2 regions of the Scandinavium lactucae genome follow, and region 2 is predicted to be linked to the other one. Evidence: predicted binding sites of a transcription regulator. Region 2 holds the regulator's gene; the other holds the start of a gene.

What was found. The regulator ArgR, encoded in region 2, controls arginine synthesis, uptake and breakdown. The targets are predictions, from matches to a motif close to ANTGAATAAAAATACANT.
Region 1: the regulator ArgR is predicted to act here: its motif matches at 1,158-1,175, upstream of argA (amino-acid N-acetyltransferase).

Annotation. Positions count from the first base shown of each region.
Region 1 is NZ_JAWXRD010000005.1:130,595-145,636, reverse strand. Features, by position in the region: gene amiC (N-acetylmuramoyl-L-alanine amidase AmiC) at 1-980, opposite strand, end outside; gene argA (amino-acid N-acetyltransferase) at 1,208-2,539, shown strand; gene recD (exodeoxyribonuclease V subunit alpha) at 2,586-4,424, opposite strand; gene recB (exodeoxyribonuclease V subunit beta) at 4,421-7,963, opposite strand; gene ptrA (pitrilysin) at 7,960-10,848, opposite strand; gene recC (exodeoxyribonuclease V subunit gamma) at 10,982-14,353, opposite strand; gene SIK69_RS06615 (prepilin-type N-terminal cleavage/methylation domain-containing protein) at 14,383-14,703, opposite strand; gene SIK69_RS06610 (DUF2509 family protein) at 14,688-15,042, opposite strand, start outside.
Region 2 is NZ_JAWXRD010000029.1:284,364-299,405, forward strand. Features, by position in the region: gene rplM (50S ribosomal protein L13) at 1-83, opposite strand, end outside; gene zapE (cell division protein ZapE) at 302-1,432, opposite strand; gene zapG (Z-ring associated protein ZapG) at 1,622-2,020, shown strand; gene degQ (serine endoprotease DegQ) at 2,184-3,557, shown strand; gene degS (outer membrane-stress sensor serine endopeptidase DegS) at 3,647-4,708, shown strand; gene mdh (malate dehydrogenase) at 4,762-5,700, opposite strand; gene argR (transcriptional regulator ArgR) at 6,115-6,585, shown strand; gene yhcN (peroxide/acid stress response protein YhcN) at 6,963-7,226, shown strand; gene yhcN-B (DUF1471 family stress response protein YhcN-B) at 7,335-7,601, shown strand; gene SIK69_RS11950 (barstar family protein) at 7,651-7,926, opposite strand; gene SIK69_RS11955 (NAD-dependent succinate-semialdehyde dehydrogenase) at 7,977-9,431, opposite strand; gene aaeB (p-hydroxybenzoic acid efflux pump subunit AaeB) at 9,516-11,483, opposite strand; gene aaeA (p-hydroxybenzoic acid efflux pump subunit AaeA) at 11,489-12,421, opposite strand; gene aaeX (p-hydroxybenzoic acid efflux pump operon protein AaeX) at 12,429-12,632, opposite strand; gene aaeR (HTH-type transcriptional activator AaeR) at 12,764-13,690, shown strand; gene fucR (L-fucose operon activator) at 13,687-14,406, opposite strand; gene tldD (metalloprotease TldD) at 14,454-15,042, opposite strand, start outside.

The sequences.
Region 1 (15,042 bases), on a different contig from region 2:
AGCGACTGCACCATGTCGAACATAGTGTGGTCCACGTAACGATCGCCACTCTTGCTGACCCCACCGATTAAATCCGAGGCGTTCTGGGTTTGTGCCAGGTATTTCGCTGCGGTACTGGTCGCCCCTTTGGTCGAGAGGGCAAACACCGACGACCCGCTCGGCTGGCGGCTGGTAAAAGCATCGGCGTGAATGGACACAAACAGGTCAGCACGCTGTTTCTGCGCTTTTGCCACCCGCACCTTCAGCGGAATGAACACATCTTCATTTCGGGTCATAAAGGCCCGCATATTGCCTTCTTTCTCGATAAGCGCCTTCAGCCGACGGGCAATTTGCAGCACCACGTCTTTCTCGCGGGTACGGTATTTGCCCACCGCACCGGAATCCTCGCCGCCATGCCCTGGGTCGAGCATGATAACAATTGGCCTGTCGCGTCCGGCTTTACCCGGCTGCGGCCCACTTTGGGCGGGCGGCACCTGCTTATCCAGGTCGCCTTTGTTGTAATCCTCTAGCAGCGCCAACAGCGGATCCTGCATTTCGGTCGCCGTGGACGGATAAAGATCCATCACCAGGCGCTCTTTAAACCCGGCCACCGCCGCCAGGCCAAACAGCTGAGGTTTCACGTTTTGCTTGAGTTCAAACACCATGCGCACGGTTTGCGGATCGAACTGCCCGACGCGCGCGGATTTAATGTAGGGATCGTCAGGGCGAATCTGCGCACTCATGCCTTTCAGCACGGAATTGAGATTCACCCCCTGGAGATCGACCACCACTCGCTCGGGGTTGCTCAGCGCAAACTGCTTATATTTCAGCTCATGGCTGGATTCTATCGTCACGCGCGTATAGGTGGACGAAGGCCAGACGCGGACCGCCACCACTCGCCCCTCAGCGGCAAGACCTACCTGGCTGACACTGAGTAACCACATCGCGCCTGCGCCTTTTAATAGGCGACGACGACTTAATCCTGACAGACTCCCAGACATGCCTCTCCCAAGCAAAAAATTCAATTTAGCAATCTATACGGCGGGTTTGACCGAAAACTTTAACCAAAGCCGCATAAACTGTCATCTATAAAACGGTAAACAATCCTGATCCATCCCTTTTTCTGCCAGGCTTTTTGCAAAGTTTCGTTGAAATTGCTGCTTGCACTGACGGGCAAAACAGAATAAAAATACATTAATTACGAATAATCATGCATCGAGGTTGTACTGTGGTGAAGGAACGTAAAACCGAACTAGTTGAAGGATTTCGTCATTCTGTTCCCTACATTAACGCCCACAGGGGCAAGACGTTTGTCATTATGCTCGGTGGGGAAGCGATAGAGCATGAGAATTTCTCCAGCATCGTCAATGACATAGGGTTATTGCACAGTCTGGGTATTCGCCTGGTGCTGGTGTACGGTGCGCGTCCACAGATTGATGCCAATCTGGCAGAGCACCACCACGAGCCGCTGTATCATAAAAATACCCGAGTGACTGACGCCAAAACGCTCGACCTGGTGAAACAGGCTGCGGGGATGTTACAGCTCGATATTACCGCCCGGCTGTCGATGAGCCTGAATAATACCCCGTTACAGGGGGCGCACATCAATGTGGTCAGCGGCAACTTCATCATTGCTCAGCCGCTGGGCGTGGATGACGGTATTGATTACTGCCACAGCGGACGCATTCGCCGTATTGATGAAGAAGCTATTCATCGCCAGCTCGACAGCGGAGCCATCGTCCTGATGGGTCCGGTCGCGGTGTCTGTGACCGGAGAAAGCTTCAACCTGACCTCGGAAGAAATTGCCACGCAGCTCGCCATCAAGCTGAAAGCGGAGAAGATGATTGGTTTCTGCTCCTCTCAGGGCGTATTAAACGGCCAGGGCGAGATCATTTCCGAACTGTTCCCCAATGAAGCACAGGCCCGCGTGGAAGCGCTGGAAAGCGAGGGGGAGTATTACTCCGGTACGGTACGATTCCTGCGTGGGGCAGTGAAAGCGTGCCGGAGCGGGGTGCGTCGCTGCCACCTGATCAGCTACCAGGAAAACGGCGCGCTGTTACAGGAACTGTTCTCTCGCGACGGCATCGGCACTCAGATAGTGATGGAGAGCGCCGAGCAAATCCGTCGTGCCACCATTAACGATATTGGCGGGATCCTTGAACTGATTGAACCCCTGGAGCAACAGGGGATTCTGGTGCGACGCTCACGCGAGCAGCTGGAGATGGAGATCGACAAATTCACCGTCATCCAGCGCGATAACACGACTATCGCCTGTGCGGCGCTGTATCCGTTCCCGGAAGAGAAAATCGGTGAAATGGCCTGCGTGGCGGTGCATCCTGACTACCGGAGCTCATCGCGCGGCGAAGTCCTGCTGGAGCGAATTGCGGCTCAGGCCAGACAGATGGGGCTGAGTAAACTGTTTGTGCTGACGACGCGCAGCATTCACTGGTTCCAGGAACGCGGGTTTATGCCGGTGGAAGTGGATTTGCTGCCGGAGAGCAAGAAAGAGATGTACAACTATCAGCGCCGATCCAAAGTGTTAATGGCCGATTTAACGTAAAACCAAAAATGCCGGACGGCATAAACTGTCGTCCGGGATTATTACCTTATCCCAACTGCGAAAACAACGCCGCCAGCCCGCTCCGGCGCTCGGTTCGGACGGTGATCGCCTGAGTCAACAGCACCGGGTCAGCGTATAGAGAAAGCTGCTGACGGGCGCGGGTGATCGCCGTATACACCAGCTCGCGGGTGACCAACGGCACGCTTTGCGAGGGTAAAATCAACGCCGCGTGGTTGAATTCCGAGCCCTGCGATTTATGCACCGTCATCACCCACGCGGTATCGTGTTCGGGCAATCGACTCGGCTGCACGGATTTAATCGTACCATCCGGCATCGGGAACCAGACACGTAGCCCAGTGCCCCTGTCGAGCGCAATCCCGATATCGCCGTTAAACAGCCCCAGCGCGCTGTCGTTACGGGCAATCATTACCGGACGCCCTTCATACCAGCGCGAGTGTCGGGGTAGCACAATGCGCCGCTTGCGGGCCAACGTCTGCTCAAGCTGTTCGTTCACCCCGCTAACGCCATATGGCCCTTCACGTAGCGCGCACAGCAGCTGATACTGAGAGAATGCCGCCAGCACCTCGGCAGGTTCAGCCCGGGTTTTCAGCCGCGCCAGATAATCGGCATAGCCGGCGACCGCATCCTCGAGCATCGATTCATACTCGGCAGTAGTGCGTAACGGTTTGAGGGCGATGTCAGCAAAGTCCTGCGCAAACACCTTTTTCATCGCCTTTGCATCGCCATTATTTACCGCGCGCGCCAGCTGGCCTATCCCGGAATCGCTGCCAAAACGGTAGCTTTTTTGCAACAGACACAGGCTGTCGCGCAGCGCTCCGGCTTCGGTTCCCTCACCTGCAGGCACCGTTGTCCCCGTCAGACGACTCAACTCCTGCGCACGCGCAGAGGTGTATCCGGCGTTAACCCAGGCGCAGATATCGCCCAGCACGGCCCCGGCTTCCACCGATGCCAACTGATCACGGTCCCCGAGAAAAATCACCCGGGCGTGTGCGGGCAGTGCGGCAATCAGCCGTGCCATCATCGGCAAATCAATCATCGACGCTTCGTCCACTACCAGCACGTCTAGATGCAACGGGTTCCCGGCGTGATAGCGTAAACGCTGGCTACCCGGCTGAGCGCCCAGCAGACGGTGCAGGGTGCCCGCCTCAGTAGGCAGCAGTTTCTTCTGTTCGTCGGTTAATGGCAGCTGGCGCAGTGCTGCACCTAACGACTCGGTCAAACGCGCCGCGGCTTTACCGGTCGGCGCAGCCAGACGGATACGACATTTTGGCAGGGTGTTGGTCTGAATCAGCGCCGCCAGCAGCTTCGCCACGGTGGTGGTTTTCCCGGTGCCGGGGCCACCTGAAATGACCGACACACGTCGGGTCAGCGCCACCGCAGCGGCGACTTTCTGCCAGTCGACATCTTCAGTTGGCGGAAACAGTGCCGCGAGCGTGGTGGTGAGCAAGGCTTCATCGCCGGATAATTCCGGGGTGGGCTGGCTAAAAAAGCGAGCGATAACAAGTTCGTTATGCCACATCCGATTGAGGTATAAGCGTCCCTCGCAGAGTACCAGCGGCGTGGCAACTGAACCGTCGCTGACGGCGGGAGAAGCACGCAGCAACGTCTCAATATCATCCCCATCTTCGGCCTGAGCAAACAGTTGCTGCCACAGGCTTTGTGCCCGGCCAGTGGCCTGCTCGTCGGGATGAAAACGGGACAGCGGCAGGCAAACATGTCCTTCTCCGGCATCGCGGCTGAGCAGCGCTGCCGCCAGCATGACCGCCGGTTTATCCGCTGCCGCCACCATCAGGGCAAACTGCACGTCCAGCGGGCGCAACAGCTTATGCTGCGCGGCTTCCAATAATAAGGCTTCCATGCTCATGCCCTCACCTCCTGAGTATCCCCGGCAAACAAGGCATCGAGGCCGTCAATCAGCACCCGATCGGGACGGGTAGTAAAAATGCCCTGCCCGCTGTCTCCGCCGTCCACACCGCGCAGGAACAGATAAATCACGCCGCCGAAATGGGTGTCGTAATCGTAATCGCTCAGGCGGTGGCGCAAATAGCGGTGCAACGCCAGACTGTAGAGTTGATATTGCAGGTCGTAGCGGTGCGACTGCATCGCCTGCGCCATCGCCGCGTGGGTGTAGGCTTCGCTGCTGTCGCCAAGCCAGTTGGACTTGTAATCCAGCAGGTAATAACGGCCTTCGTGACGGAAGACCAGGTCGATAAAGCCCTTCAGCATCCCGCTCACCTGCCGAAAATCGAGCGGCGGGCAATCGGCTGACAGCGGGTCATGCTGGCGAATCAGCGCATCCAGGGCCTGCGGCACCAGCAGCTGTTCGATAGGCAAATAGAACTCCATCTCGACCTGTTTATTTTGGGCAGAGAGCTGACTCAGGGAAATGCCCGCCCCGGAAAGCGGCGTACGTAAGACGGTGGTCAGCCACTCGGTTAACACTGGTGCCCACTGGGTATCAAACCCGTTACGCTCGAGTTGCTCAAACATCCACGTCTCGGACACCGGCTGAGTAAAATCGATCGCCTCAAACAGGCTATGCAGGAAAGTCCCCGGTGATGCCCCGCGCGGAAAGTGATGCGGCGTTAACTCTGGTTCATCGACATCGCCCGCCACACCGGCGGCATCAATATCCAGCCTGGGCAGCAAGTCCTGCGCCACGCTATGTCCACGCTGCTGGAGGCCCGAATAACTGGTGACTCGCCAGTCGTCAATAATGCGTCGGTGCATCTCTCTGGCACGCAGTTCCGGCATTTCAGGGGCAATCGCCTGCCAGCGTCCCCCTTCCGGCAACGACGGGAGGGTCAGGGCGATATGTTCATTACACAGCGCGCGCAGGCAGGCTTCAAGCCCGGCGGCGTCTTTAGCCTCCCCCTTCTGGACCAGACGCCCTAAGGCGCTGTGATGCAGTTCGGTATCAGTGGCTTTATCGCTACGGCGTGGGCTAAGCGGGGCAATACCCAGGCTGCAATGCCAGATGGCGCGCGTGAGCGCCACGTACAGCAGGCGTAAATCCTCGGCCAGACGCTCAGCCTCTGCCAGTTCGAGGCTTTCCTCGCCGTTGTGTAAATCGAGCACCGCCGCGAACGAATGACGGTCGTGATAGAACGCCTGATCCTGTTTGCGGTAGCGGGCAATAAACGGCAGCCAGACCAGGGAATACTCCAGCCCTTTGGATTTATGCACCGTCACGATTTGCACCAAGTGTTTATCGCTCTCCAGGCGCATCTGCTGACTGGAGGACCCGCTGTCCGGGCCGCCAATCTGCTGTGCCAGCCAGCGCATCAGGGCATGTTCGCTTTCGAGCTGCCCGGCGGCTTCCTGTAACAGTTCGCTCAGGTGCAGAATGTCTGTCAGACGGCGCTCTCCCCCGTGTGTCACCAGCAGGTTCTCGGCGATATTCCGCGCCGCCATTAGCGCACGCAGCATCGCCATCACGCCCCGCTGTTGCCAAAGCTGGCGATACTGGGTGAACTCTTCCACCACCGCATCCCAGGCCTGCTCATCCAGATTCAGGCGTTCGATATCCTGGGCATTCAGCCCAAACAGCGAACTGGCGAGCGCGCTGCGCAGGCTGCTTTCACGTTCCGGGGCCAGTACGGCCTGCAACAGCCACAGCAGTTCCTGCGCTTCCGGGGTCTCAAACACGCTGTCGCGGTTGGAGAGATACACCGACGGAATACCCAGGGCGTTCAGCGCATCGCGCACCAGCGCCGCTTCCTGGCGGTTACGCACCAGCACGGTAATGTCGGACGCTTCAACCGGACGGGCGTGTTCGCCGCGCCACAGCAGCGCCTCGCCCCGCTGCCCGGCGCTGAGCCAGTCACGAATCTGTCCGGCACACAGTTGTGCCATAAAGGTTTGATAATCGCCGGACCCCACGTTGTTGCCAGGCATCAGCCAGAAGCTCATCGCCGGTTGATTTTCCCCTTTCAGCTCAAACCGCAGGCCCTGATTGTTGGGCGCGGACTTGACCGGCAAGAAGGGGATGTCGCGGAACATGAAGGGATTATCGGAAAGACTAAACAGCTGATTGACGCTTTCGACCACGCCCGGGGCCGATCGCCAGTTGGTGTCGAGGGTGTAATGGGCGGCGACATCCCCACGCGCACGCATGTAGGTAAAAATATCTGCACCGCGGAAGGCGTAAATCGCCTGCTTCGGATCGCCGATCAGCAGCAGCGCGGTATCCGCCTGCTGTCGCCAGATACGGCGAAAAATGCGGTACTGCTGCGGATCGGTATCCTGGAATTCATCAATCATCGCCACCGGGAAACGCTGGCGAATCGCCGCCGCCAGGGCATCACCGCTCTCGCCCTGTAGGGCATCATCGAGACGGCTCAGCATGTCGTCAAAGCCCAGCTCGCCCCGCCGCTGTTTCTCGCGCGCGACGGCCTCACGGATTTCGACCATCGCCCGGGAAATGACCAGGTCGTTGAGCGACGGCGGGGCCGCCATCAGGGCTTCTATGGTGTCAAACAGCGGATGCACCGGCGGATTGCCGCCCTCTTTGGTGCGCGAATACAGGAAAGATTGAGCAAACTTCTCAAGCGCGTCTGGCAACTGGTAACCGGAGTGTTCGTCCGTCGCCCACAAGCCGATCTTCTCGATCCATTTGCCCTGATTGCCACGGTTGAACTTGCGCCTGTCGAGATCGGCGTTTTCCAGAATGCTGACGATCTCATCCACCGCAGCCAGCCAGCGGGTTTTGATTTCGCTAATCTGCGCCACAATCTGCTGATGGCGTTCAATCAACGTTAGATCGGACGGCGGGGTTTTGAGCTGGGGGGCTTCCCCCTGCAGATAGCGATCGATAGATTTCAGCAGATCCTGTGGACATTTCCAGCTGGCGTGGATCGCCTCTGCCACCTCGCGCGGGAGCGGATAACAATGACGTCGCCAGAAATCAGCGCAGGCCTGGAAACGCAGCCGGGATTCATCTTCAATCAGCTGTTGTTCAAACAGCATCCCGGACTCAAAGGCGTTGAGGCTAAGCATCCGCTGACAGAAGCCGTGGATGGTGAACACCGCCGCTTCGTCCATCTGCCGTTCCGCCAGTAATAATACCTCGGCGGCCTGTTCAGGGTCGGCAATTTCGGCCAGCAGGCTGGCGTACAACGGATTGTCGGTGCTGTTTCGCAGACAGGCGATACGGAGTTCGTGAATATTGCTGCGAATACGGCCCCGTAGTTCTTCGGTGGCCGCTTCGGTGAAGGTCACCACCAGCAGTTCTTCGACATCGACAGGACGGACAAAGGCGGCCTCGCCGCCCAGTCCGAGCAACAGCCGCAGGTAGAGTGCGGCGATGGTGTAGGTTTTTCCGGTGCCCGCAGAGGCTTCAATCAGGCGCTCACCGATTAACGGCAAACGCAGGGGATTTAAGGACTCGGCGGTCTCGGTCATTCGTTCTCTCTCATCAGCGGCATGGATTGCTGCAACGCGCTGACGCTCTTCCAGACCGTCCAGCCTTTCGGGTGAACATATTCTGTTTTCCCGTTCTGGCTGCCGGAGACCTGAGAAAGGATCGTCATGCCCTGCGGCTCCACCACCGTCTGATGGAAGAAGTCAGCAAGTTTTTGCGGCGTCAGCAGTTTAATCTGAGCCACTACTTTATCACGTGAATCAAAACGCATATTACCGCGATCGAAATCTTTGCTGAGCTTCGAGGCTTCTTCACCCAGGGTTTGCGGCGGTTGCAGCATCTGCGCAATCACCGACTGCTGAATTTGTGCAAACTCTTCCGGTTTCATTGCCCGCAGTTTCGCTTCGGCTGTCGGGAAGAAAGCCTTAAAGCGCTCCCACAGGAAACCCGGCTGCTTATCGCTGCTTTGCAGCAGGAAGCCCACGCCCCACTGACGTCCGATGCTCATCGGGAAGGCAAACACCGCGTAACCCAGTTGCTCTTCGGTACGTAACTGGTTGTAGAACCACGGCTGTACTATCTGCCCCAGCATGGCGCTGGTGGCGGAACTGCTGAACTCATCGGCGTTCGGGGGGGCAAACACTGCCGCCAGTGCGGAATCGCTGCTGCTGCCCGCTTTTTCAAAGATAGCGTTTTGCTTTTTATCCACTACCACGTCTTTGTTACGGCACCATTCGGTTCCATGCGCATTGAGCTGCTTTTGCACTTTACGCGCAAGATCGATGGAGTTCTCCGCCGTCATATTGCCGACGACCATGAATTCAGGGCGCGCGCCCATTTTCAGGTTGTCTCGCCAGGTCAGGATGTCTTGCAACGTAATCGACGGGAGCAGGTCACGACGCTCTTCACGCTGGAAGTAAGGCACCTGCGACACCATCTGCACTGGCATTATCGCCTGATCGAAGGCTTTGCCCTTTTCGGCAGAATCGAGCATCTGTGTATACCAGGATTTCGCCTGCGCCAGCTGTTCTTCCGTCGGCTGGTAGCTAAAATATCCCTCAAGCAGCGCATCGAATAGCTGTGGCAGACGCTGGGTGTAGCCGTTGGCGTTCACCATCAGGCCGTTGTTGGCTCCCGTTGAGAAGCTGATCCCGCCAACGGCGGCCTGATTGCTCAACTGGTCGAGGGCAATACCTGCCAGATAATCGTTCAGAGCAAACATAACCTGATTACGCGCACTGTCCATCGCGTGGGGGTTGCGTAGCACCAGCGTCACGTCGGCTTTTGGCTCACTGGCAAAATAACGGCTCGGGGTGTAGACCACTCGCAGTTCGGGTTCATCGACAATCAGCTGCGGCTTATCGCTCACTTTCTCAGGCTTAATCAGCGTGAAATCATCCGGAATATAGGGGTTCAGCGTCGGCAACTGCAGGGCAATTTTGCCTGATTCCTGCTGCCACTGGCTGAAGGTCTGCGCACTGATTTTATCCACCTGATACGGGGCATTGACGAAATAAGCGGTTTTATTGTGCGGCTCGTTCGGGCTGATATACCAGATACGGGCATTCTGTGGGGTCATCATCGCCAAACGATCGCCGATCGCCTTCGCATCATACTGGTCGGCGATGTTAACGGCATCAAGCGTATGTTCCACCGGGACGCGGATCATGGTGTCCGCCAACCATTCGACATAATCCATATCGCGGCTGATCGACGGATAGCGGAAATCGAGATCCAGCACGTTGGCCAGCTCATCGAAATAACGTTTATCAACACCTTTCTCGCGCAGTAGCGTCAGGTAGCTGAAGATGGCGGCGACAACCTGGTCACGGTTTGCCAGGCCTTTGTCCGTCAACGTGGCTGAAATTGCCAGCACGCCACTGTTGCCATTGACTACCGGATCGGAATCCGCGCGAATGCCTTCCGCCAGCCCCTGCTTTTGCAGCCAGTCTGACAGCGTACCCGGACTGCGGTTACCAATCAGATAGGTCACCAGTTCATCGGTTTTACTGCGGAACTGCGCGGTGTTGTTATCGATACGAAACTCGACGCGCAGCACCTTACGAGGCACCGCAGGCGTGTAATGGATGATTATCCCTTTCTGCGCATCGGTCACAACCGGCACGGTAACTTCCGGGCGAGTAATGTTTTTATTCGGCACCCGGCCCCAGGTCTCGGCGGCCATTTTGGCCAGGTCTGGCAACGGCTTATTACTGTAGATAACCGCTTTCATCAGATTGGCTGAATAATATTTGTCGCGGAAAGCAAGCAGCGAATCCAGCACCGGGCTGCCCGGTTTATCACTCAGCGTGTCGAGATTGCCCCCGGAGAAACGAGCCCCCGGATGTGCCGGGTTAATGGTTTCGGCACTCACCTGCGCCATACGCATCCCGTCCCGGCTACGGGCCATTGTCAGCTCGGAGTTCACCGCGTTCCGTTCCCGGTCGGCGTATTTTTTATCCAGCAGCGGTTCAGCAATGGCATCGGCGAGGCGGTCAACAGCCCCTTCCAGCGCGTCATTTTCCACTTCAAGATAGAACGCGGTACGGTATGGCGCGGTACTGGCGTTATGGCTGCCACCGTGCATTTTGAGATATTCGGCGAGACTGTCCGCCTGGGGGTATTTTTTAGACCCCATCAGCGTCATGTGTTCGAGGAAGTGTGCCAGGCCCGGATGCGAATCAGGATCTTCCAGAGAGCCGACGGGCACCACCAGCGCAGACAATGATTTCACCGCCTGTGGATCGGAGACTAAAAGCACGACCATGCCGTTATCAAGTTTGATAGCCTGATATTGACGGGGATCTTTCTCGCTTTTGCGGATGGTTTCCTTTACCGGTTGCCATCCATTGTCGGCCTGACTAAAGGGCACCCAGAGGGCGAACAATACGATAAATACAACATTCAACCAGGTGCTACGGGGCATTCACGGACCTCATCATTAACAAACTTCTGTGCTGCTCTGAACGGCAGCCTCACTTATAAACATCAGTCCGTGACACGTTGCGCATGATAATGGAATCCGAATACCTGCGCAATTTTTATACAACCCATCTTCCTCACGACGACTGATGGAAACGGAAAACGGGCTCCAGGTAACGTTCTGCCTGCGCAATAATGGCCTCAACACTTGAGGGCTCAAGGGTTCGCCACAGTCGCTGGTACCAGACATCGGCCCCTTCTCCGCGAACCATCATGCTCCCTTCCCATGCCTGCATAAACTTACTGCGCGCTTTCTGCTGCGTTTCGTCATCCCATAAAATGACATTATTCTCACTGTCATAACAGGCCTTCAGCCACGCCCCCCCACTTTCTGGTAGAAACAGCAGCGGCTGAGACAATCCTTCGCGGTAGCCCGCGACCAGTTCAGCAAGGTATTTCATTGCGTCTTCGGCAGGCAGCGGCGGGAATCGCCACTCACCGTCTTTACGCAGCAACAGACGGCTTTCGCCGCTTCCGCCACTGGCACAATAGACAAGATGCTCCAGCCAAAGTTGCATCCCCTGTGAGACGTTCTGCATCGAGGGACGCCAACGCAGCAGGCCGTCCGACTGTACCTGTGGAAGCCAGCCAGTAATATTGACACCGTCACACTGCAAATCAATTTCCAGACTTTTCCCGGGCTGACGGCACGAATTGACTCTGTCGGCCAGGGCCTGCATCTCCTGTCGCTGGTCATCCCAGGCAATTTCACCAAACGCGCCGAACGGCAGTTCGCCTCCGGCACGAAAACGCCGGTACATCAGGCCAGGATCCTGCTCTTCCACCAGCGTGTTGACCAGTTGCTGATTGAGGTGATACCGGGTGAGGCCTTCAAGGGTAAAAGGCTCGGTTTCGGGAATGTCACTCTCTTCTGAGCGGAAGTTGACCTGTAAGCGCATCTGGAAAAATGCCCGCACCGGATGCGACCAGAAACGCTGCAGCTGTTCAAACGCCAGCGTGTCGAAAACCACCGGGGGCAACGGCTGGATAAATTCGCCGTGTGCCTCTCCCTCAAGACTGGCGGCTTTCAACCATTCTCGGGCGTAGCTTTGCCGTTCTCCTGGAATGAAATTCGCAGCATCGAACGGCATCCGGCTATGCTGATGAGTGATATGGGCTTTAACCCGACGCTCGCTTTGATCACAGTTAAGCGCCTCATCGCCCTGCAAACAATGGCTCTGGCCAATGTAATCTATCAACTCCTGCACCAACACCGATGGATAGCGCTCGCTGTTGTCCTGAATTGAACGCCCGATATAGCTGATATACAGCTTTTGCTCCGCAGACATTAACGCTTCCAGGAACAGGTAGCGGTCGTCATCCCGACGGCTGCGATCGCCGCGCACGGGCTTCTGACTCATCAAATCAAACCCGAGCGGGGCCAGGGCTCGCGGGTAAATACCATCGTTCATCCCCAACAGGCAGACCACCTTGAACGGGATAGAACGCATCGGCATCAGGGTACAAATGTTTACCGGCCCGGCGAGAAAACGCTGGCTGATGCGTTCCTGATCGAGGCGCTGAGCCAGCTCGTCACGCAGCAACGACAGCGGAACGGCTGCGCCGTAGTGTGACTCCAGTCCCTGATCGATAATACCTTGCCACTGCTGCTCAATAAGCGTCAGGGCGGCTTCGGTATCGGTATCTGGCAGATAGAAATCGTTCAGCATTTCGCGACACACGGGCAGCCATTCCGTTAACGGTCTCTCCTGCGCCAACCGCTGCCGCCACTGATTCAACCTCATTAATAGAGAGGCCAGATGCCCCACCAGCTCAGCTATCAGCCCGCTGGATTCGTCATACGGCAGGATCGACTGCCACTCCCCCTCGCTACTTTCCATCGCGTAGCCCAGCAGCATCCGGGTCAGACCAAAGCGCCAGGTGTGTTGCCCCGTCGGCGGAAGATCCCATTCGCGGACGTTATCATCGTCCATACCCCAGCGTACGCCGGACTCATTCACCCACTGACGCAGATAACGCAGACCTTCTTCATCAATGTTAAAACGGGCCGCCAGCACTGGAACATCCAGTAGCGCGAGCACGTCTTCACTGACAAAACGGCTATCCGGCAGCGAGAGCAAGGTGATAAAGGACTGGAGCGCCGGATGAGACTGGCGCGCACGGCGGTCGGAGATGGCCCAGGGGACATAGCGATCCCCGCTGGCGCTGCCAAACACGGCCTGAATAAACGGGCTGTAGCTGTCAATATCAGAAACCATCACGATGATATCGCGCGGGGAGAGACTCGGGTCTTCTTCCAGCATCGCCAGCAGCCTGTCATGCAGAACTTCCACTTCACGTTGCGGGCTGTGGCAGACATGAATACTCAGGCTACGATCGTCTGGATCCAGCCCACGCTTGCTGTCGCTACGGGAAAATTCCTCGGCGGTACGTCCGGCAATGGCACTATTCTGGAGTTCAAGAATGTCATACTGCAGGTTGTGCAGCAGGTTATCGGGCTCGATATCAACGAAGGCATCAAGTTCCTGATAGCGCTCCAGTCCTGCCAGCAGATAGATATAATCCCGACCAAGCTTGCCCCAGGAAGCCAGCATTGGGTTACCCACATCCTGTTCGCCTTCGGCATTAAACAGCGCCGGAGCCTGTTGGTTGTCACGAAACAGCGGCAAACTGCGCTGTTCACGATGGTGCCGACGTTGACGCGCCAGCAGCTTCGCCAAAAACGCCGGATCTTTGATGTCGCCCCAATAGTAACGGCACGGGTTGGTGAACAATACGTAGACATCAACATGCTTCCCCAACGCCTGAAGCGCCTGCAAATAGACAGGCGGCAGCGCCGAAATTCCGCAGATAAATACCCGCGATGGCAGACCGGCAGGCGACTGCTCGCTGTTTTCGAGCGCCTGAATAAAGCGCTGGTACAGGTTAGCACGATGCCAAAGCGGCTGACCGAGCGCCGCAGTGTGTTCCACCAGCGCTTTCCACAACGGAGCTTGCCACTGCTGGGCATCATCAATACCGTCGACGCGTTGGTCCGCCTCCCAGCGCGTCAGCCATTCCGGACGATAAACCAGATACTGGTCATAGAGGTCAGCCACGCGCGAGGCGAGCTGAAAGAGTTTACGCTTGTCGCTGTCATCCGCCAGATAGTGATGCAGCGGCGCGAACGCCTCCTGCTCCAGCATCTCTGGCAGCAGGGTCATCAGCTTCCAGCTCATACTCTGTTTGTTAAAGGCACTCTGCTCCGGAATGTCCGGCAACACGCGGACAAACATATCCCAGATAAAACTCGCTGGAAGAGGAAAGGCAATGTTGGCGGCAATGCCGAAACGCTTTGAAAGCGTCATCTGTAGCCACTGCGCCATGCCGGTACTTTGCACCAGCACCATTTCAGGTTCGAACGGGTCGTTGAGCCTGTCCTGCTCAACGATAAACTCCATCAATGCTTCCAGCACATCCAGACGGTTGGAGTGGTAGACCCGTAACATATTCGCTCCTGACGCTCGCAGTTAAGCCATTAATTTTGAGGGCAATGAAGACGAGAGAGTTGCCCTTCTCTGCCCGATGGCGTGGTGATCGTGACTGTGATGCTGACACATCTTTGGCGGCTTGTCTGCACGCGGTTAAGCTGCCATCCCGCAGCTGCCGAGCCACTATGAAGCTGAGATTGTCGCCATGCTTCCCGCCAGAGCTGACGATACTGGATCAACTGTGCCGCGCCAGTCGCCAGATGGCTTTGCAGGCCCGAGAGCGCCATTACCACCATCATCATTAGCACCACGCTCAACAGCACCTCTGGCAGGCTAAATCCCTGCTCTCGGTTCAGGGCAACTGACATTGTACCGTCTCCTTGAGCGGACAGAAATCGCTCCAGCCGTGACGGTCAAACTGAACGGTGCTGTCGATGAGTGTGCCCGTCTGCCAGCGCGTTTGCTCACCGCTGCTGGCGATTAACACCCCTGAGCCATCAACAAAAAGACGCAGGCAAACGCGCCCCTTGAATGCCGGATGTGTCTGGCAGTGATCTGTAGGCTGAACGGTCCAGGGGAGCATTCGCCCCCATTCGAGCAGGGACTCAACGTGAGCGCTGTCCGTTACCGCCGCCTTTTCCAGCGCCGCCTGTGACACCTGCGCCTGATGCCGGATACTGGTGCCCTGCAACGTCAGGCTGCCGAGA
Region 2 (15,042 bases):
AGACGACCCAGAGTCTTACCGGTCGCGTCAACAACATACCAGTCGCGCTGTACGGTTTCTGGTTTAGCTGTAAAAGTTTTCATTAAAAGCTTACCCAATAAATAGTTACACGTTGGTGAACGCCCAAACGTTTAAAAGTTGAGGTTCACACGACATTGTCCAGCAAACCTACCCCTTCGAATAGCCTATGCCGGCACGACAAAAGTTTTGGGAAAAAAACTTTGGTTGTAACGTGGGGTCGCAAGATTATAGAGAAGTCGACTTCAAAGATCGACCCCTTTTTATGATTTGAAGCGGGTTTTTAGCCCGCCAGGTGTTCACGCTTGAGATACTCTTCGCTTTGCATCTCCTGCAGACGGGAAAGACAGCGCTGGAACTCAAATTTCAGGCGTTCTCCCTGATAAATTGTGTACAGCGGCACGGCTGCGCTGACCACCAGTTTTACATGGCGCTCGTAAAACTCATCCACCAACGCAATAAAACGGCGGGCTTCACTTTCCATCAGCCCGGTCATCACCGGCACGTCAAACAGCATCACGGTATGGAACAGCCGGGACAGCGCAATGTAATCATGCTGGCTGCGGGCATCCACACACAGCGTCTCGAAGGAGACGGCCAGAGTCTGATTGTCGGCACCCATGGTGGCTAACGGGCGATGATTGATTTCCAGCACTGGGGCGGTTTCGCGTTTCGTTCCCGCCAGTGCCTGCCACAGCGTGTCCATTTGTTGACGCGTTTCATCAGTGAGCGGTGAAAGCCACAGATGCGCCTGGGTCAAGGTGCGCAGGCGGTAATCAATGCCTGCATCCACATTCATGATATCGCAGTGTTCTTTTATCGCCTCGATGGCCGGGATGAAGCGTGCGCGTTGGAGGCCGTTGCGATACAGCTCGTCTGGCGGGATGTTAGAGGTCGCCACCAGGGTTATCCCGCGGGCGAACAGCGCTTTCATCAGGCCGCCGAGCAGCATGGCATCGGTAATATCGGAGACAAAAAACTCATCAAAGCACAGCACGTCGGTTTCAGCTTTGAACCGATCGGCGATGATTTCCAGCGGATCGCTGTGGCCCTGCAAGGCCGTTAGCTCTTCGTGTACACGCAGCATAAAGCGATGAAAGTGCAGACGCTGCTTACGTTCCCCCGGCAGACTCAGATAGAACATGTCCATCAGCCAGGTTTTTCCCCGCCCTACGCCGCCCCACATATATAAGCCGCGAACCGGCATGCTGCTCGTCGGTTCACGCTTGCCCAGCAGTTTCCCGAATTTGGCCCGCAGGCCGCCGCTAGCGGGCGCGGCTGCAGCCGGAGAGTTAACCCATTCCTGATAGATGCTGTCCAGCCGGGACACAGCCTCACGCTGGACGTCATCGGGCTGGTGAGTGCCCTCTTTAAGGGCCTGGAGATATCGCGATGTGGGGGTCATGCTTTGCATAAGCTATTGTTATTTCCTGAAAAGCAACGTGCAGCAGTTCACGGTTGTCGAAAAAAAGGCCGTTCTACAGTACGCGATGACACGCCAGGATTCCACTTCTAAGGGAATAGCGGTTATAGTGGCAATATCGGGCGCAGGCGAGCAGCCTTATTGCCACCCTACGGAACCACAAAACAACGGGAGAAGTTCATGACCTGGGAATATGCGCTAATTGGTTTAGTTGTCGGTCTCATCATTGGCGCCGTCGCTATGCGATTTGGGAACCGCAAATTACGTCAACAGCAGGCCCTGCAGTACGAACTGGAAAAAAACAAAGCAGAGCTCGACGAGTATCGTGAAGAACTGGTCAGCCACTTTGCCCGCAGCGCCGAGCTGCTCGACAATATGGCCCACGATTACCGCCAGCTGTATCAACATATGGCGAAAAGCTCCAGCAGCCTGCTGCCGGAAATGAGCGCCGAAGAAAATCCGTTCCGCAACCGTCTGGCTGAATCCGAAGCGGGTAACGATCAGGCACCAGTCCAGATGCCACGCGACTATTCTGATGGCGCGTCTGGCCTGCTGCGCAGCGGTGCAAAACGCGATTAATTCCTCTTTTTTACGGGCGCAGCCACTGCGCCCGTCACTTCCCGCCTGACCCAGCTATTATTTAATCATCAACCTCATTGTTAGACGTCCGAAAATTCAATAACATCGGGCTGTTTAAGGGCGTATTTTCCTCACATTCCTCAGGTTATGAGAGCCAGCATCAATGAAGAAACAAACCTTATTATTAAGTGCGTTAACGTTAAGTGTTGGGTTATCTCTAGGCGTCGTCGCGCCGGTGTCTGCTTCTCTGCCTGCTCAGATCCCGGGTCAGACGCAGATCCCAAGCCTCGCGCCGATGCTGGAGAAAGTCCTGCCAGCGGTGGTGAGCGTGAAGGTTTCCGGCACGGCCACGCCTGCCGAAGTGGGCCAGGTGCCGGATGAACTGAAGAAATATCTCGGTGAAGACGCCCCGAACGAGACCCCACAGCCGTTCGAAGGCCTTGGCTCTGGGGTCATCATTGATGCCACGAAGGGCTATGTCCTGACCAATAATCACGTCGTTAAGCAGGCACAGAAAATCAGCGTTCAGCTTAATGACGGGCGTGAGTTCGAGGCCAAGCTGGTCGGCAGTGACGACCAAAGCGATATCGCCCTGCTGCAATTACAAAAAGCCGACCAGTTGACACAAATCGCCATCGCCGATTCCGACAAGCTGCGCGTCGGTGATTTCGCCGTCGCCGTAGGCAACCCGTTCGGTCTCGGCCAGACCGCAACCTCCGGGATCATTTCCGCCCTGGGCCGCAGCGGCTTGAATCTGGAAGGGCTGGAAAACTTTATCCAGACCGATGCCTCGATTAACCGGGGTAACTCCGGCGGCGCGCTGCTCAACCTCAACGGGGAACTGGTCGGGATCAACACCGCCATACTGGCACCGAGCGGTGGCAGCATTGGCATCGGCTTTGCCATCCCAAGTAACATGGCGATGACGCTGGCCAAACAGCTGATTCAGTTTGGTGAAATCAAACGCGGCCTGCTGGGCATAAAAGGTATGGAGATGAACGCGGACATCGCCAAAGCGTTTAATCTCGACATTCAGCGCGGCGCGTTTGTCAGTGAAGTTCTGCCGGGCTCAGGCTCTGCAAAAGCGGGCGTGAAAGCAGGCGATATCATCATCAGCCTGAATGACAAACCGCTGAACAGCTTTGCCGATTTGCGTTCCCGCATCGCGACCACCGAACCGGGAACCAAGGTAAAACTCGGCTTGCTGCGCGACGGTAAACCACTCAGCGTTGAAGTGACGTTGGATAAAAGTACCTCGTCGACGGCCAGTGCGGAATTGATCACGCCTGCGTTGCAAGGGGCTTCGCTCAGCGATGGTCAGATGAAAGACGGCACCAAAGGCGTTGTGCTTGATGACGTCGAGAAAGGCAGTCCGGCGGCACAGGTCGGTTTACACAAAGATGACGTGATAATCGGCGTCAACCGCCAGCGCGTACAGTCAATCGCCGAGCTGCGCAAGGTACTGGAGGCCAAACCGGCTATCGTGGCGCTGAACGTCATGCGCAACAATGAGAGTATCTATCTGCTGCTGCGTTAAGCGAAATTTTCCGTGGACATCGCCTGCATGTGATGTCCGCTGAAGTCGTGATATGCTGCGCCTGTTTCCTTACCTGTGATAATCGCATCATGCTTGTAAAGCTCTTACGTTCAGTCGCAATTGGTTGTGTCGTCGGTGGCATTCTGTTAGCCGCCATGCCGTCATTGCGGCAGTTTAACCCTCTGGCATCAGCGCCTTATGACAGCACTGATGAATCTCCTGCCAGCTATAATCAGGCCGTTAAACGCGCCGCACCGGCTGTGGTAAACGTCTATAACCGCGCCCTGAATAACACCACCAGCCATAACATGCTGACGCTGGGTTCCGGGGTGATCATGGACGAGCGTGGGTACATTATTACCAACAAGCATGTAATTAACGACGCCGATCAAATCATCGTCGCCTTGCAGGATGGACGCGTGTTTGAAGCGCTGATCGTCGGCTCGGATACCCTGACCGATCTGGCGGTGCTAAAAATCAGCGCCAGCGGTGGACTGCCGGTTATCCCTATCAACCCGAAGCGTACCCCGCATATCGGCGATGTGGTTCTGGCTATCGGTAACCCCTATAACCTCGGACAGACTATTACCCAGGGGATTATCAGTGCCACTGGTCGTATCGGCCTGAACCCGTCTGGTCGTCAAAATTTCCTGCAAACCGATGCCTCCATCAACCACGGTAACTCCGGCGGCGCGCTGGTCAATTCCCTGGGTGAGCTGATGGGGATTAACACCCTTTCCTTCGATAAAAGTAATGATGGTGAGACGCCAGAGGGGATTGGCTTTGCTATCCCCTTCCAGTTGGCCACCAAAATTATGGATAAGCTGATTCGTGATGGTCGGGTAATTCGTGGCTATATTGGGATCAGCGGTCGTGAAATTGCGCCTATGCACACCCAAAGCGGCCCGATGGATCAGATTCAGGGCATCGTGGTGAATGAAGTCGCTGCGGGCGGCCCTGCGGCTGAAGCCGGTATTCAGGTTAACGATGTGATTGTTTCCGTGAACGACAAACCTGCGGTCTCCGCGTTGGAAACCATGGACCAGGTGGCCGAAATCCGCCCTGGCTCAGAGATTCCGGTGGTCGTGATGCGCGACGACAAAAAACTGTCGCTGAAAGTCACTATTCAGGAATATCCCGCCACCAACTGACGGGCATAAAAAAACCGGAGCGCAGGCTCCGGTTTTGCTTTCTGGCGAGTCGCTTATTTATTAACGAACTCTTCGCCCAGCACGATATCTTTCTTCAGCGTATCCAGCATGCCTTCCAGCGACTGTTGCTCGTAAGCACTCAGTTTACCGACCGACTGACGCTCTTCCACACCGTTTTTACCCAGCAGCAGCGGCTGTGAGAAGAAACGTGCATACTGACCGTCGCCTTCAACGTAGGCACACTCCACCACGCCTTTCTCGCCCTGCAGCGCACGAACCAGCGACAGACCGAAACGCGCCGCCGCCTGGCCCATAGACAGCGTTGCAGACCCGCCACCGGCTTTGGCTTCGACCACTTCGGTCCCGGCGTTCTGAATACGTTTGGTCAGGTCAGCGGCTTCCTGTTCGGAGAAGCTCACGCCTGGGATTTGCGACAGCAGCGGCAGAATGGTCACGCCAGAGTGACCACCGATCACCGGCACCTCGATTTCTGTTGGCTGTTTGCCTTTCAGTTCCGCCACGAAGGTATTCGAGCGGATGATGTCCAGCGTGGTCACGCCAAACAGTTTGTTTTTGTCATACACGCCCGCTTTCTTCAGCACCTCAGCGGCAATCGCCACGGTGGTGTTGACCGGGTTAGTAATGATACCGATGCAGGCTTTCGGACAGGTTGTTGCCACCTGCTGCACCAGATTTTTGACGATACCCGCGTTAACGTTGAACAGATCGGAGCGATCCATCCCCGGTTTACGCGCCACGCCTGCGGAAATCAGCACCACATCAGCACCTTCCAGTGCCGGGGTTGCGTCTTCGCCGGAGAAGCCTTTGATTTTCACATCAGTCGGGATATGACTGAGATCCACTGCCACGCCCGGAGTAACCGGTGCGATGTCATACAGGGAGAGTTCTGAGCCTGAAGGCAGTTGGGTCTTAAGTAGTAGGGCAAGCGCCTGGCCAATACCGCCAGCAGCGCCGAGGACTGCGACTTTCATCCTAAACTCCTTATTATGGTTAGTTTCATCTACCGTAACTCCGTTGCGGCAACCTTAATTCACAAGGTAAACAATAACAATAAGCGTTGTTGAAGAATGCGGCTCTCCCCGCAGCATTGCGGTGTCATCGCTCACTTACCGCCTGTGATAAGACATCCGCGACAGCGTAACCGGTCGACTGTTGGTTACAATACACCCTGTCAGATGCGCAAAACAACTTCATTTTCATAACAATTCATTTACTTTTGCCGCAATTTTCACCTTGTGATGAAAGCATGTTCCCCGATAACGAATTTTGATAAAATCCCTCCCTTTCATAACATTATTTCAGCCTTATTCACGGCAGATAATTTGCATAAAAATTCATTCATATGCATAATAATGTTGTTTTTACCGCCATGATACGGGTGACTTATGCGAACCTCGGCTAAGCAAGATGAATTAGTCAAAGCGTTTAAAGCGCTACTAAAAGAAGAAAAATTCAGTTCTCAAGGAGAGATAGTCCAGGCATTACAGGAGGAGGGCTTCGAAAATATCAATCAGTCCAAAGTCTCCCGGATGCTGACCAAATTTGGCGCGGTACGTACCCGCAATGCCAAAATGGAGATGGTCTACTGCTTACCGGCTGAACTCGGCGTACCGACCACCTCCAGCCCGCTCAAAAATCTGGTGCTGGATATCGACTATAACGACGCAGTGGTGGTTATCCATACCAGCCCTGGTGCCGCGCAGTTGATTGCTCGTCTGTTAGATTCCCTGGGTAAAGCGGAAGGTATTCTCGGTAGCATCGCCGGGGACGACACTATCTTTACTACCCCTGCTCGGGGTTTTACCGTTAAAGACCTGTACGAAGCCATTCTGGTACTGTTCGAACAAGAGCTCTAATCCCCTACTCTCCGGCAGCCAGCCGGAGAGCGTCTTATCCCCTTGGCACGAACCCAAGCGCTACATAAAACTCCCTTTTCTTTAACATTAAGTGCGTTTCACTGCCTGAATGTAATCATCCAGTGAATGTTGTTAGAAAAATCGCACAAATTATCAAATTCACATATCCATATGATTTTCTTAGCTATAAGCGCTATACGTCCTTCCGGGCTGACGTTTTTAATGCTTTTACGTTATAAAAATGACCGTTTTTGACACTTAATTACACGCGAAACCATTAGTCTGGTATTAATTTTTCGAGTGATTAGTGTATACTTGATTTTGTGATGAGGGTCACGAAATAAGGCCCTGTTAAAAAATTCGACGAGGTGAATATTATGAAAATCAAAACCACTGTAAGTGCACTGACCATCCTTTCGGTTCTCTCTTTTGGCGCATTCGCCGCTGATTCCATCAATGCGGATCAGGCAGCCAATCGCGAAGCAATCGGCACCGTTTCCGTTGGTGCAGTCGGTTCTTCTCCGATGGACATGCACGACATGCTGAATCAAAAAGCGCAGGAGCAAGGGGCTTCCTCTTACCGCGTTATCGAAGCACGTAGCGGCGACCATTGGCACGCAACGGCTGAGCTGTACAAATAAGATTTCTTGATAGTCCGAACGAAAACATCTGTCATAACGCGGCTCAGGCATAAAAAAAGCAGTTGAAACCTTCGCGCCGCGCAGTCAATGAATTGAGGAGTAAAGATTATGAAAAACGCAATGATTATCGCAACACTGGGTCTGGCATCGGTACTTTCCTTTAGCGCAGGCGCAGCGGTTCATCAGGTTAATGCAGAGCAGGCTCAGGGTCTGCAATCCATGGGCACCGTATCCGTATCGCAGATTGGTAGCGCCCCAATGGATATGCGTCACGAACTGGCAGCAAAAGCAGAGAAAGAAGGCGCAAGCAGCTACCGTATCATCGAAGCCCGTACCGGTGACACCTGGCATGCCACTGCCGAACTGTACAAATAAACCCTCGTCGTCTTACTGACGACTTGCCCCCGCCTGTCGGGGGCTTTTTTTATGAATGATGAATATTAAATCGCAGCATCCCTTCCAGCTCTTCTTCCGCCTCATCAAATAACAGAATTAAGGCCCCATAGCGCCGACGCTGTTTCTCTTCCAGATGGACAAACTCTATCTCAAGCGGCAAGGGAAGCTGACTTCCAGTGACCACTGTCCACAACGAATCGAGATCGTGGATGGCTGTCGCGCTGAGCGAAAAGGTGCGGGTAAACTCACGATAAAAATCGTTCTGAGTGCCTATTTCATCGAAATCAAAGGTATAGGTTTTCATTCATTTCCCGCCTCTCCTGAGCGGGCGGCGATTACCGCCCGGGATGTCACTTACAAACCACCCAAATGCAGGGTTTTCACTTCCAAAAATTCATCCAGACCCAGCACTGAACCTTCACGTCCCAGACCGGATTCCTTCACCCCACCGAACGGGCCTAACTCCGTTGAGACTGCGCATTCGTTGATACCAATCATCCCGCTTTCCAGCGCCTGCGAGACGCGGAAAACACGTTGCAGATTCTGGGTATAGAAGTAGGCCGCCAGACCAAAGGGCGTATTGTTCGCCCGCTGAATCACCTCATCCTCACTGGTGAAACGGAAGCAGGCAGCTACCGGGCCGAAGGTCTCTTCCTGCGCGAGCTGCATGTTATCGCTGCAATCGCCGAGCACCGTCGGTAGCCAGAAGTTGCCGCCGAGGGCGTGAGGTTTGCCCCCCGCCAATACGCGAGCCCCTTTCGCCACCGCATCTTCTACATGCTCACGCACTTTCTTCACCGCCGAAGGTTCAATCAGCGGGCCGACGACTACGCCTTCATCCACCCCGTTACCGACTTTGAGCGCATTTACCGCCTCGGTCAGCTTGCGGGTAAAGTCGTCATAAACCTTTTCCTGAATATAGAAACGATTGACGCTGACGCACACCTGCCCGGCATTGCGGAATTTATTGGCAATTGCCCCTTTCACCGCGGCCTCAATATCGGCATCGTCAAAAACGATATACGGTGCGTTCCCGCCAAGCTCCATCGACACTTTCTTCATCGTTTCCGCCGCGTTTCGCACCAGCGTTTTGCCCACCGCGGTCGATCCGGTGAAGGAGATTTTGCGCACCGCGTGGCTGGCCATGATGGCATCGCTGATTTCTTGGGTATTCCCGGCCACCGCGTTGAGCACGCCGTCAGGCACACCGGCTTTCTTCGCCAGTTGCAACAGTGCAAAAGCGCTCAACGGCGTATTGTTGGCGGGTTTAATCACGCCGGTACAGCCGGCCGCGAGCGCGGGGCCAAGTTTGCGGGTCAGCATCGCCATCGGGAAATTCCACGGCGTAATGGCAGCGACGACACCAACCGGTTCACGGGTGGCAAGAATACGGGAGCCGGGTTTAGCAGGCGGAATAATTTCGCCATTGGCGCGTTTCGCCTGCTCGGCGAACCATTGGATAAAGCTTGCGGCGTATTCCACTTCGCCTTCCGCCTCTTTCAGCGGCTTGCCCTGCTCGGTAGTCATCAGCCTGCCGAGCCAGGTTTTATTGTCGATAATCAGCTGATACCAGCGATACAGAATTTCGGAACGTTCTTTGGCGGTTTTCGCCCGCCAGAGTGGGAAGGCTTTGCTGGCCGCAGCGATAGCCGCTTCGGTTTCTTGCTTACCCGCTTTGGCGACTTTGGCGATCGTCTCGCCGGTGGCCGGGTTGACCACGTCGAATGTGGTATCGAGCGTTTTCCATATCCCGTCGACCAAATAACCGGTCTGAAAAAGTTCGTTATCCTGGAGCGCCTGCATAGTCATGTTTCCTCCTGACAGTGTTGTCCTGTGATAACAGTTAAGTATAGCCATAAAAAAACCGACGCTTTTGGCGTCGGTTTCAGGGGGTTAATTCACCGTCAGCGCATGCTGATATTTCCTCAGCATACCCACCAGCCTTTTCACTGGCTCAGTGACCTGGTCAGGTGCTTGCCAGATGACCAGTTTTTCCTCATACACATCCAGCTCCTCCAGTAAGCGGCCAAAGTAGCGACGGCGCTTATCATCGCTGCTGGCGGAAATCAGCTTATCGGCGGTACGTCGAAGCTGGCGGTGGAAAGCTGACAGATCGTCATTCACCGGAACGGGCGCATCGCGCAGACGCTGATGAGCGATGATTAAGGTCAGAGCGAGGCGGAATTTGGCGATATCACCCGGGAATTTATTCAGCAGTAAAAACAGCTGCTGATACAGCGCGGGGAGATGATTTTCTTTGCGCCGCACGGTATTGGTGGTCAAGGATGACACCGCCGCAGACACAAACTGGTTGAGTAGCACACGACCGGTACGGGCCTGCGAATTATCACGCACCAGCAGGATAATCATTAGCGCCAGGAAGCAGCCCACCAGCTGACCGAGCGCACTGTCGAGGAACTGGCTGAAGTGGAAAGTCATCGGGTTATCCAGCACCAGAATATTGATGGTGGAGGCCAATGTACCCAGCGAGCCAAGCCGCCGCTTCTGCACTTCAATCCCGATAAAGAACGCCAATACCGCAAGACTGATACACAGCAGCAGCATACTTTGCTGCGTCGACGGCAGAATAACCAGAAAGTACAGCGCGCCAATCGGCAGCGCGGCTATGGTGCCGTACAAAAAGTCGATAGCCGCCATTTTAGGATTCGGCAGACGCATCGCCAGCGAGGTCACCACCGCAATCATCACCATCGCGCCGCTGCCAGAGGTCCAGCCAGTCCACAGCCAGAACAGCGTGCCGAGCGCACAGGAAAGCGTAGTACGCCAGAAGTTCACCATCGCATGGTGGCGTTCCGCTGACTCCACTTTAACCACCACTTCGCCCTGCAAGATTTCTTCTTCACGCGCACTGATCTTGGCATTGCCCGCCACGCCGCGTTTCAGCAACTGATATCGCGTCGCCGCGCCGATCCAGCTGTACAACGTAATCGGCGTGTCGTGCTCGCCGGTCCACGACAGAATACGCCGCATCCTTTTGAGCTGTTTATGCACGTCCTGCACGGTTTCAGCGGGCTGTTCAAACATTTCACGCCACTCGGGGGTGATCAATTCCGGGCGGGTATTTTGAATCAGATAGGTTTCACAGGCCTGGGTTATCAGCGTCAACGACAGCGTGTTGAGCGCTTTCAGACGCCGATTGGCGCGTGCCCAGCGGGAAGACTCCATATGCAGGTTGCTGCGCATCCCTTCCAGGGCCTGAGTCTGACGTACCAGCGCGCTCCAGGCGGCGTCCACTTGTTCACTGTCGCCGTGGCGGATACACAGTTGCATCAGCTGATATTGCTTCACCAGAAGGGCATCCAGCTCGCGGTCGATCTCTTGTTTGATTGAACGTGGGGAGAACAGCAGATCGGCAACGATCGCACACACGATACCAATAACGATTTCGCTACAGCGTTCGACGGCAAACTGGGGGGACAGCAACGGTGCGTTCTGAATGGTGATGATAATGATCAGTGCGGTATAGCCCGCCAGGCCCCAGGCGTAGGAGTTTTCGACTTTAACCAGCGAGGACACCCAGGTGCAAAAACCGGCCCACAGGCAGCAGACCAACACCATCAGCAGCGGGGCGCGGATCATCAGGATGATCATCACCAGCGCGGCAATACAGCCGATAAACGTGCCGACGATACGCAGCATTCCGCGATAACGGATTGCGCCGGAATAGGGTTCGCCACCTGCGGCAAATGCCGGACCCGCCGCCACAATCGCCGCGGTCAGTACCGCCCAGCGCGGGGTTTCAAGTTCAAAGTGAAAACCAACAAACAGGGCCAGCACAATCGCGCAGGCCAGTTTAATCGCAAAGCGCAGATGATTATCGGCAATAGAAAAAATGCCCATAGCGATTATCCAAACTCACGCAGGCGCATACCTAACTTCTGGAAGAAAGAGGCGTCTTGTGTGTTTCTGTCTTTCTCACCGGTGATAATCACCGTCGCGGTGGTGCCTGCAGGCCACAGATTGCCCTGCTGCTTATCGAGACGAATACGCACCGGCACGCGTTGCGCCAGACGGACCCATTCCAGGTTCGAATCAATGGTCGCCATGCCTTTGGCATCACTGCTACTGCTGGCGTTGGTCACGCCTGCCGCCACGCTGTCGACGGTGCCTTTAATCACTTTAGTGCTGCCGAGCGGCGTAATTTCAGCCCGATAGCCAGGACGTACGCCTTCGAGCTTGGTCTCTTCCATATAGGCCATCACGTAGAAGCTCTCTTTTTTCACCAGCGCGACGGCGGTTGAGCCACGAGTGATAAATTCGCCGCTGTAAACGTTGAGGTTGGTCACCCAGCCATCAGCTGGGGCGCGGATTACGGTACGTTCAAGGTCGAGACGCGCCAGGTCACGCGTGGCCTGTGATTTGGCTAACTGATGTTCAACGGTCTGCAAAATGTTGTTGGCCTGGTCAATCTCTTCCCGCGACATCGCCATAGTGCCTAACCGATTACGACGGCCCGCTTCACGGCGTTTTTCCGTAGCCAGCGCCTGGTAATAGGCTACGTCGGCATCGGCTTCTTCGAGGGCTTTCTGATAGCGCGGCTGATCAATCGTGAACAGAACCTGATTTTTGCTGACCAGTTGGTTATCCTTGACCTTCACGTCAGTGATAAGCCCAGCCACATCTGGCGCAATCGCCACGACATCTGCGCTAAAACGCGCGTCACGCGTCCACGGAGATTCGGTGTAATACACCCATGCGCGGAAAATGGCGATAAAGGCCAGCACGACCAGGATAAGCGTGATGGCGGTACGGGATATTTTTCTTGTTAGTGTTTTCACAGCGGCCTCAGACAAACAAACGCGATATCAGGTAGAACAAACAGCAATACAGCGCGGTATTAAAAAGTGCAGGATGCCAGACGAAGTCATAGATCCCGGTAGGGACCAGCATCCGACGCAATAGCCAGAAGATGGCCAGCGACAATAGCAACTCGACGAAGATCGGCGGAAACGAGAGACCGAAAATCACGATGACGGGAAACAGACTCATGTTGACCTTGATTAAGAGAGTGCAGGTGAGAGTAGTGATGCTTTGATTATTCAGCTAACAGTATATTAACGTAACTGTTATTGCGTGATCTATATTATGTGATCTAAATCACTTTTAAGTCAGAGTGAACAATGGAACGATTAAAACGCATGTCGGTTTTCGCCAAAGTCGTGGAACTGGGTTCCTTTACGGCGGCGGCAAGACAGCTCGAAATGAGCGTCTCTTCAATTAGCCAGACCGTTTCAAAACTTGAAGACGAACTTCAGGTCAAGCTGCTGAACCGCAGCACACGCAGCATTGGGCTGACCGAGGCCGGAAAAATTTACTATCAGGGCTGTCGGCGAATGCTGCATGAAGCGCAGGACGTTCATGAACAGCTGTACGCCTTTAACAACACGCCGATTGGCACACTGCGTGTCGGCTGTTCTTCAACTATGGCACAAAATGTCCTCGCTGCAATCACCTCGGAAATGCTCAGAGAGTATCCGGCTCTGTCGGTAAATTTAGTGACCGGAATACCAGCCCCGGACCTCATTGCCGATGGGTTAGACTTGGTGATCCGCGTCGGTGCTTTGCAGGATTCGGGCCTCTTTTCCCGCCGCCTGGGCTCGATGCCGATGGTACTTTGCGCCGCAAAGAGCTATCTGCAACACGCCGGCACCCCTGAGAAACCAGCAGATCTGGCCAGTCATTCGTGGCTGGAATACAGCATCCGACCATACAATGAATTTGAACTGATCGCCCCGGAAGGGCTATCGACCAAGCTTATCCCGCAGGGACGTTTCGTCACCAACGATCCGATGACCCTCAACCGCTGGCTGACCGCGGGGGCCGGGATCGCTTTCGTGCCGTTGATGTGGGTGATCAATGAGATCAACCGCGGAGAACTGGAGATCCTCCTGCCCCGCTATCAGTCCGACCCGCGTCCGGTGTATGCGGTGTATACCGAAAAGGATAAGCTGCCGCTGAAGGTACAAGTGTGCATCAACTATCTGACTGACTATTTTGTTGATGTTGCTAACCGCTTCCAGGGCATTAACGGCCGCGGAAAAAACTAAGGAACCGGCTCAGGCTCCGCGTCAGAGATGACATGCGTAACGTCGCTTAGCGGGCCAATTCGCACCTCGCTCGCACGGTTGAATTTACTTTTATCCACCAGCAGCAGCGACTGTGACGCCCGTTTGAGCAGTAAGGATTTATAGCTGGCGTTGTGACTGTTCGAATCCCACAGCACGCCGTGGCGGTCGACGCCCTCACAGGAAAAAATAAACAGATCTATCTCCAACGACTTTAGCGCCGAGATAAGCGACGGATTGATGTAATACCCGTACCGGCGCTGGAGCTCGCCGCCAGAGCTGATCAGGCGGATCTGCTCGCGCTTGCCGAGTTCGGTACACACCAAGTGGCTATTGGTAAACACGGTCAGCGGGATATCCGGCAGCTGACGCGCCAGAAACCAGCAGGTGGAGCTGGCATCCAGCGCGAGAGTCATCCCTTCTTCTATCCACGCCAGCGCGTGTCGGGCGATATCTGACTTGTGGGCATAATGACTTTTCTGCCGGGCGTGAAACGGCGCTTCGTTGCCCTGGCTGTCGCGTCGAATGGCACGCGCCCGCCCGTGGCTGCGCTGTATTTGGCCCAGCTGCTGAAGTGTACTCAGATCGCGACGCACCGTCTCTTTACTGACGCCGAGCGCGGCGGCCAATTCATCGGTAGTCAGGCTGTGGGATTGGGCGAGAAGCGTAACGATGCGCTGATGGCGAGCGACCTTCATCTGCGGTCTCCGTCAAAAAAATGCCCGCACAAGGCGGGCACAGGATGTTATGCCGTACCGCCGACCGTGAGATTGTCGACTTTCAGGGTTGGCTGACCCACGCCCACCGGCAGGCTCTGGCCTTCTTTGCCACAGACGCCGACGCCGTTATCCAGCTTGAGGTCGTTACCGACCATCGAGACCTGCTGCATGGCTTCAATACCAGAACCAATCAGGGTGGCACCTTTGACCGCTTTGGTGACTTTGCCTTTCTCAATCAGGTACGCTTCTGAGGTTGAGAAAACGAATTTGCCGGAGGTGATATCCACCTGACCGCCGCCGAAGTTTGGCGCATAGATACCGTAATCGACCGAGGCGATAATCTCTTCCGGGGTCGATTTCCCGGCCAGCATATAGGTGTTGGTCATACGCGGCATCGGCAGATGCGCATAAGATTCACGGCGACCGTTGCCCGTTGGCTTCACACCCATCAGACGCGCATTCAGTTTGTCCTGCATGTAGCCTTTCAGTACCCCATTTTCGATCAGCACATTGTACTGGCCTGGCGTCCCTTCATCATCAATGGATACGGAGCCACGGCGATCGGTCATAGTCCCGTCGTCGACCACGGTACACAGCTCAGAGGCGACCAACTGG